DNA from 4 places in the Vibrio sp. E150_018 genome. Region 1 is predicted to be linked to each of the others. Evidence: riboswitches for the same ligand, from Rfam matches in the RefSeq annotation. Region 1 holds a riboswitch; each other region holds the start of a gene.
The links. A riboswitch is a leader RNA that binds a small molecule or an ion and turns the genes downstream of it on or off. The one in region 1 is predicted to bind thiamine pyrophosphate.
Positions count from the first base shown of each region.

Region 2: another riboswitch for thiamine pyrophosphate. It lies ahead of thiD (bifunctional hydroxymethylpyrimidine kinase/phosphomethylpyrimidine kinase); the one in region 1 lies ahead of thiB (thiamine ABC transporter substrate binding subunit).
Region 3: another riboswitch for thiamine pyrophosphate. It lies ahead of thiC (phosphomethylpyrimidine synthase ThiC); the one in region 1 lies ahead of thiB (thiamine ABC transporter substrate binding subunit).
Region 4: another riboswitch for thiamine pyrophosphate. It lies ahead of ACE3G9_RS11030 (ABC transporter ATP-binding protein); the one in region 1 lies ahead of thiB (thiamine ABC transporter substrate binding subunit).

Region 1 covers NZ_JBHGNY010000002.1:37,572-39,753, forward strand. The annotation lists gene mpl (UDP-N-acetylmuramate:L-alanyl-gamma-D-glutamyl-meso-diaminopimelate ligase) at 1-214, shown strand, start outside; gene ACE3G9_RS02845 (flavin prenyltransferase UbiX) at 310-939, shown strand; TPP riboswitch at 1,001-1,098, shown strand; gene thiB (thiamine ABC transporter substrate binding subunit) at 1,138-2,145, shown strand.
Region 2 covers NZ_JBHGNY010000001.1:468,846-471,027, reverse strand. The annotation lists gene thiD (bifunctional hydroxymethylpyrimidine kinase/phosphomethylpyrimidine kinase) at 53-901, opposite strand; TPP riboswitch at 962-1,060, opposite strand; gene ACE3G9_RS02185 (sterol desaturase family protein) at 1,271-2,059, shown strand; gene ACE3G9_RS02180 (zinc transporter ZntB) at 2,106-2,182, opposite strand, start outside.
Region 3 covers NZ_JBHGNY010000022.1:26,366-28,547, forward strand. The annotation lists gene thiC (phosphomethylpyrimidine synthase ThiC) at 1-1,357, opposite strand, end outside; TPP riboswitch at 1,475-1,572, opposite strand; gene crcB (fluoride efflux transporter CrcB) at 1,618-1,998, opposite strand.
Region 4 covers NZ_JBHGNY010000010.1:60,372-62,553, forward strand. The annotation lists gene ACE3G9_RS11025 (LysR family transcriptional regulator) at 1-313, shown strand, start outside; TPP riboswitch at 595-694, shown strand; gene ACE3G9_RS11030 (ABC transporter ATP-binding protein) at 970-1,728, shown strand; partial or broken gene ACE3G9_RS11035 (ABC transporter permease) at 1,787-2,182, shown strand, end outside.

The DNA.
Region 1 (2,182 bases):
TCAAGTTTGCTTATATCAGCCAAGCAACATTCAATGGTCAGTAGAAGAAGTGGCGCAACAGTGTTCTCAACCAAGTTACGTTGATGACAATATTGACAGCTTTGTGGAACATATTGTGGCTCAAGCGCAGACTGGCGATCAGATCTTAGTGATGAGTAACGGTGGCTTTGAAGGGATCCACGCCAAGTTATTACAAGCTTTACAGCAAAAATAGTAAAAAGATCATAGTAAGTAAAAAGATCATTGGTGATAAAAAGATCACTATAATCCTTTTGCTCACCAAACTCATTCTCTGTTGAGGAAGTGAACATGTCTCAATTGATGGAAAAGAAAATCACTCTTGCTTTCACTGGTGCCTCTGGTGCGCCTTATGGACTGCGTCTATTAGAGTGTTTGCTGGCGGCGGACTATACCGTTTATTTGTTGATCTCATCAGCGGCCCGTGTCGTGATGGCAACCGAGCATGATTTAAAGTTACCAAGTGGCCCAGAAGCGGCGCAAAAAGCTTTGATTGAACACCTTAAATGTCGCAGTGATAAGTTAATTGTATGTGGTAAAGAAGATTGGTTTTCACCCGTCGCTTCAGGATCGGCTGCGCCGAAAAAAATGGTAGTGTGTCCATGTTCTGCTGGTAGTGTGGCTTCGATTGCTCACGGAATGTCGGATAATTTAATTGAACGTGCTGCTGATGTGGTAATGAAAGAACGCGGCCAGTTATTGCTGGTGGTACGAGAAACACCATTTTCGACGTTGCATTTAGAGAATATGCACAAGCTATCGCAAATGGGCGTCACCATAATGCCCGCGGCCCCAGGCTTTTATCATCAACCTAAAACGATTGAAGATTTAATTGATTTTATGGTGGCGAGAATTCTCGATCATTTAGGTGTTGAACAAGGTTTAGTACCTCGTTGGGGCTACGATCAACGCTCTAGCTAACAGTGTTGATATTAAGCTAATATAACGACTCGTTTACCGTTACGTAAGATCTTACAATTTATACAACTCATCGGGGTGCTGAATCATGTGATTTAGCTGAGATAACACCCGTGACCTGAACCAGATAATGCTGGCGTAGGAATTGAGTGGGTTTTTCCTTCTTTTCCCTGTGCCGCTCACTAAATAAGGATTAATCTAGTGAACTTCACACCTAAAGCGCTTACTTTTCTTGCTTTCTCTTGTGCTGCAACCTTTTCTACTTCAGCGCTAGCGGAGCAAAAGCCTACCTTAACCGTTTATACTTACGATTCTTTTACTTCCGATTGGGGGCCTGGTCCGAAAATCAAACAAGCTTTTGAAAGCCAATGTGGCTGTAAATTGAATTTTGTTGCTTTGGATGATGGCGGTTCAGTGTTAAGTCGTATTCGTTTAGAAGGTAACAATACCAAAGCAGATGTGGTTCTAGGATTAAATAACAACATTATGGCGCAGGCCCAGCAAACGGGACTACTTGCCAAGCATGATGTTGATACTTCTCAAGTCACTATTCCCGGTGGTTGGAATAATTCTTATTTTGTGCCTTTTGATTACGGCTACTTTGCCTTTGTGTACAACAAAACGAAAATGACCAACCCACCCAAAAGCTTAAAAGAATTAATCGAGCGTGATGATTTTAATATTATTTATCAAGATCCACGCACATCGATTACTGGCCAAGGTTTATTGCTGTGGGTGAAAGCGGTTTATGGTGATGATGCGGTGCAAGCATGGAAAAAAATTGCCGATAAAACGGTTACGGTGAGTAAGGGGTGGTCAGACTCTTACCCTATGTTCTTAAAAGGGGAGAGCGATATGGTGTTGTCTTATAGTACCTCTCCGGCTTATCACATCATTGCTGAAAATGATGACCAATACGCTGCGGCTAATTTTACTGAAGGCCAATATGCACAAATAGAATTGGCAGCCAAGGTGGCGAGTACCAAGCACTCTAAATTAGCCGATGAGTTTATGCATTTTATCTTAACCGATGATTTCCAATCCGTGATGGCAACCGGTAATTGGATGTACCCAGTGACCGATGTTAAGTTGCCAAAAGGTTATGAGCAATTAACGGTGCCAAGCAAAATGTTGTCGTTAGAGCCCGAAACCGTTGCTAAGCAGTTGAAAGGTTGGACTCGTGAGTGGCAGATGGCTTTGTCGCAATAAAGCAATGACAACTCTTTTCGTTTTTAAGGCTCTAATA
Region 2 (2,182 bases), on a different contig from region 1:
TCGAGATAAAAGCGTTTTAGGCGAGGCAAGTCGATTGTAACCTAGTCTTTAATTATTTAATCGCTTGGGCATAAAAATGGTGGACGGGACCTGCTCCTTTCCCCACATTAAGCTCATCTGCATGAGTCAATGCATTCGATAAATACTGCTTCGCATGCCCAATCGCTTCTGTTAGGTCAAAGCCTTGCGCTAAATAGGAAGCAATCGCAGAAGAAAGTGTACACCCTGTTCCGTGAGTATTTTTTGTCGCAATGCGCTGATGCGTGTAGACCGCGGTTTGATTTCGTTGAATAAGCCAATCTCGGCTTTCCTCACCTTTCAAGTGCCCACCTTTTAATAAAATATCGACCTTATGCAATTCTGAGTGAGCTTTTAACTTCTCTATAAAACCTTCAATTTCACTCTCTGATTTTGGTTCAGGCTCCCCAATCAATAACCCAGCTTCAGGCAAATTTGGGGTGATTAAGTCTACTAACGGAATGAGCTTTTTTTTCAGTGTTTGAATTGCAACTGGTTGGATTAATGGGTCTCCACTAGTGGCTACCATGACGGGATCTAACACTACATTCTTTAAGTTATAGTGCGTTAGTTTTTCAGCGATTACTTCAATCACATCACTATCATTAAGCATACCGATCTTTACCGCAGAGACATTAATATCTGAAAAAATAGAATCTAATTGCTGACCAATAAATTCAGCTGAAACCGGAAAGATGGCATCTACGCCTTGAGTATTTTGCGCAGTGAGTGCAGTAATAACGGAACAAGCAAAACACCCTGTTGCAGAAATCGCTTTAATATCAGCTTGAATACCGGCTCCACCACCAGAGTCAGATCCTGCGATAGTCAATACATTAGAAATACACGAAGTGTTTGGCGATGGGAAAGTTGATTGAGGCATATATTACTTCCTTTTAGCGCACAGAAGTAATACACATGTAGAGATGAAATTAGAATGCTCGACACGTTGGTATTAGTTCCCTACGCTGATGTTAATCAGATCAGGTTCAACGGGTCTCACTTAAGTGATCTCAGCCTACTGGCTCCCCGACTAATATGCTTAGAGCATGGCGGTTTATCGTTTAAACTATCCATACACTAAAGATTGGCTTCAATGTAGAGTTAACTCATCAAATTGTAAAGCTATTCACTCAAAACTAGTGATCTTGTTCTTATATGAAATTTTACTTACATAGATACTGTCTAATGATACATAGCTAACATATTAATCACTGTAACCCCACGAGACCAAACCATGTCGGAACTATTGATGTCACAACAATCACTGATTCGTATTAGCGTATTTACTCTAGTGTTGGTGACCATGGCGGTTTGGGAAATCAAACGGCCGAAAAAATACCTCAGCCAACCTAAGCTCTACCGTTGGGCCAATAACTTAGGTTTGGTGTTTTTTAATAGCTTTCTACTACCTTTCACTCTGCCATTTCTCGCAGTCGGTTTTGCCTACCTAATGCAGAACAACCACGTAGGCTTGTTTCATTGGCTCAATATTCCTGCATGGTTAAACCTAGTATGCGGGTTGCTCTTGTTAGATATGGTGATTTATTGGCAGCATCGTCTATTTCATAAGATCCCGCTGCTTTGGCGTTTACATCGTGTCCATCATGCCGATCAAGATATCGATGTCACTACCGGCTCACGCTTTCATTTCATCGAGATTTGGCTTTCAATGCTGATTAAACTCGCGACGATTGCCGCACTTGGGATTTCGCCTCTAGCTGTATTTATATTCGAAGTACTACTGAACGCCAGTGCGATGTTCAACCACAGCAATATCGCCTTATCTCATCGCATTGATGATCGATTAAGAAAGTGGATTGTCACACCAGATATGCACCGTGTTCACCATTCTATTCATCGCAATGAAACCGATAGCAACTACGGGTTTTGTTTATCCGTTTGGGATCGTTGGTTTGATAGTTATATTATCCAACCGAAAGATGGCCATGAAAAAATGACAATTGGGATTAACCTATTCCGCTCAGCTAAGGAGCAGTCACTACTCAAAATGTTGTCACAACCGTTTAGAAATAAATAACGCAGGCGACTGAACCTGCGTTAATGACTCGCTGAAGGTTTGGAAACTAAAAGAACTTCAGCCAGCGCAACAAGATAAATTCCAATACAAACGTCACACCTAGCCCTGCGCAAAAAATAAAGA
Region 3 (2,182 bases), on a different contig from region 1:
CATGGCAATGCTTTAATTGTTCATCCATATTCTCTTTGATCATGTGCATAGGAACATGACCAGGACCTTCAATCATAACTTGAACATCGTATTCCCAAGCAACCTTGGTCAGTTCGCCTAATGTACGTAATTCCGAAAATTGAGCTTCATCATTAGCATCGGCAATTGAGCCCGGACGCAGACCATCACCAAGCGACAATGCCACATCATACTGAGCACAAATCTCACAAATCTCGCGAAAATGAGTATAAAGAAAACTTTCTTGGTGATGAGCCAAACACCACTTAGCAATAATAGAACCACCACGAGAAACAATCCCCGTAACTCGCTTAGCCGTCATAGGAACATAACGTAATAGCAACCCTGCATGAATAGTAAAGTAATCTACACCTTGCTCAGCTTGTTCGATCAAAGTATCGCGCATCACTTCCCAATTGAGGTTTTCCGCAACACCATTTACTTTTTCTAATGCTTGATACATTGGAACCGTACCAATAGGGACAGGACTATTACGCAGAATCCACTCACGCGTTTCATGAATATTACGTCCAGTAGAAAGATCCATAACGGTATCGCCGCCCCAACGAGTCGACCAAACCAATTTTTCAACTTCTTCTTCAATCGAGGATGACACCGATGAGTTACCAATATTGGCATTCACTTTAATTAAAAAGTTGCGGCCAATGATCATTGGCTCAGATTCAGGATGATTAATGTTGGATGGAATGATCGCTCGCCCTTCTGCCACTTCACGGCGAACAAACTCTGGGGTAATTTCTTTAGGCAGATGGGCACCAAAGTTTTGTCCTGGATGCTGTTGGTTTAATTGCTCATCAGTGAATTTTTGACGTCCCATATTTTCACGAATCGCAATATATTCCATCTCAGGAGTAATGATCCCCTTACGCGCATAATGCAGTTGCGTCACACAGCACCCCTGCTTTGCTTTCCGTATTTTAGGTAAATTTCCGTACCTGAGTTCATCTAATGTTTCATCATTAAGTCTCTCTTGAGAAAATTCAGATGAAACAAAATCAAGATATTCAGTGTCATTACGTTCAGAAATCCACTGTTTACGTAACTTAGGTAACCCTTCATATAAGTTTATATTGTGAGTAGGATCCGTATAAACACCGGAAGTATCATAAACATGGATAGGTTTATTCGGCTCTGAGATGGGGTTATCTTTCGAGCCTCCAACCAAACTATCAGTAAGGGAGATTTCACGCATAGGTACACGTATATCAGAACGACTTCCTTGAATATAAACTTTTTGCGAATTGGGATAAGGTTGGACAGACAGGGAATCGATAAAATTCTTAGCGTCCATTCTGGCTTGTTTACGACTTGACGACATAGCATTTTCCTTTAACTGTATGAGTTAGAAGCCCGAAGGGTAAATGCTTGACGGATTTTGATGCACAAGAGTGGATCTGTAGAAACAGATACATATATAGAGGGGTAATTGTAGATAGATTACTCTTCTCTCGTTCCCTTCGCAGGTATTAGCCTGATCAGGTTCAACGGATCCCGCATAGCGGTCTCAGCCTTATGGCACTCCGACAAGTGACGTAATTATAGACAGATAAATGAATGAAATTCAATTTTTCTGATAAATTAACTCTTAGAAATACATTGAAAGCCGATCCAAGCAGCAAAAATACTAATAGTTACATTCAATAATATATTTAAGACAGCTTTAAAGAATTCACCTTGCTGAAATAAAGTCACATTATCGATTGAAAAAGTTGAGAAAGTTGTAAAAGCCCCTAAAAAGCCTAAGCCGAGAATCTGTTTCCATGGCGTAGATTCAATGGTTCCATTATTCAGAGAGGAAATAAGAAGCCCCATAAGAAATGAACCAAATATATTTACAAACAATGTTCCATAAGGAAAGGTTCTACCTAACATTAACACAAAGATTTCTGAGATTATGTAACGAGAACATGCCCCTATAGCCCCACCAAGAGCAATATAAAGCAAGACACTAAGCTGGATTAACAAGATAAAACTCCTCTAAGCTTTCATGTATCAATAAATTTTAGAAATCATGTATAGAATACCTGAACTTAATGTATAGATATATCTCCTATTCTGCTATAAAAATATACAGAGAACAAAACGGGCTCTCCATGCTTTTGAAGCATTTTCAACAGACGAAAAAAAACCTGATTCTTTCGAA
Region 4 (2,182 bases), on a different contig from region 1:
AAATTTCCAACAACATATCTGGCATTTGACGCAAGACAGTTCTCAACAATCAGTAGAAGTTAAGTGTAATCTCACCGCGAATGAAACAACAACCTTACTGCACGCAGTATTGTGTGGCGCAGGGATAGCTATTCAACCGACTTACCTCGTAAACCAATATCTTAAAAGTGGTCAGCTTAAGCAGGTTTTACCGAATTGGAAACCAGATGATTTAACCATTTACGCGCTCTATTCTTCCAGAAAGTACATGTCCCCCACTGTCCGTGCTCTGATTGATTATTTGTCAGATTATTTTTCTGAACCTCGTTGGTAATGTGTGGTTTGTTGTCATGACAAGATGCTCAGTGGATCTTTCTACATGGTGTCTCTTTCCAACTTATATTGATCATAATGCCCAACAGCATACCCTTATCTGATATTGCGATGGAGGTGGAGCAAACCCAAATTATACGGGTATGGCGGTTGATTAAGGTAATAAATCAGGTAAATAAAAAGGGGACGCAAACAAAATATCTAGTTCTCATAAATGCATTCTAAATAGGATTTATTATCAAAAAAGCATATTACTGATGTTAATGTCCTGTTATGATTTATACGTAATAGTCGGGGAGCCAATATTGGCTGAGATCGAAATTCGAGACCCGTAGAACCTGATTCAGTTAGCACTGACGTAGGGAACTATCACGCTTTGCCATTCGCCGAATCACTTCGGAAACCTTGGATAATCGGGTCTTCGATCTTTCCCAATGACGGCCAAAGCCAGTTCCTATACGTCGGTAATAGGAGTGGTAATGGCGAATTCTTCAATACAGTGTAATCCTCAAAAAATATCTTCATTAAAAGAATCTAATGCACCTGTGATTTCTGGATCCTACGACGTTGATTTTAATCACTTATCGCTCATCCCTAACACTATCGCGAGTAAGCTGGGCGTTAGCGATGTCTATTAAAGCTACGTCTTCTAGAGCAATGCCAGCTAAAACCATCGGCATCCAAATTACAAACGCTTGTTTGCAATATAAAGATAGTCAAACTCCGACGCTTTCAGGCATCAATATGCAGATCCCAGCCGGGCAATGGACGGTATTGCTAGGTCGAAGTGGTTGCGGAAAAACGACGATTCTTCGTTACTTAGCGGGTTTATTAGCTGACAAAGTGGAGTGGCAAGGCGAGCTGACGACTACCGATAACTTACTGTTAACCGAGCATATTGCTTATATGGCTCAACAAGATTTACTGCTGCCGTGGCTCAATGTGTTGGATAACGTTTGTTTAAGTTCGCGTTTTAATCATTCTCAAAGCGATTCACAGCAAGAACAGCAACGTGCGCTGAAATTATTGCAGCAAGTTGGGCTGGTGGATTATTGCTATGCCAAGCCGGACCAACTTTCTGGTGGAATGAAGCAACGTGTGGCACTTGCTCGTACTTTAATGCAAGACAAGCCAGTGGTATTGATGGATGAACCTTTCTCTGCGTTAGATGCCGTAACTCGCCATAAATTACAGACCTTGTCTGCCGAGTTATTGAAAGAGAAAACCGTGGTTTTGATCACCCATGATCCACAAGAAGCTGTCCGGCTAGCCAATCAATTGTATGTACTGCAAGGAACACCAGCTAAAGCGCAATCTCTTGCGGTGCCAGAATCGCCGACTCCCCGAGTATTGGATGGCGAATGCGCCGCGTTACAACAAGCCATTTTGCAGCAATTGGAGAAAGATTATGAGTGAGATGACTCAATACCAATCGCTTTCTTGCCGAGTGAATCAAAAAGAGCGTGTGACACATCCTGCGCTACGTTTGTTAGTTACGGTTGTGGTGATACTCGGCTTATGGCAGTTGGTTGTGGTTATGTTTGATATGCCAAGCTTTATTCTACCTGCGCCTGTCGATGTGCTGGATAAATTACTCACTCGATATGATGTGTTGCTTAAACACACTTGGGTAACCGCACAGGAAATCTTGTTAGGTCTTGCGCTTGGTTTATCGATGGGCCTGCTGTTCGCTTTACAAATGTTGATGTTTGAACCGTTCAAACGTTGGTTATTGCCGATTCTTATTGCCAGCCAGGCGATCCCAGTATTTGCTATCGCGCCAGTGTTGATGCTTTGGCTTGGTTATGGCATCGCATCGAAAGTGATGATGGCGGCCATCATTATATTTTTCCCGGTGACCACTTGTTGT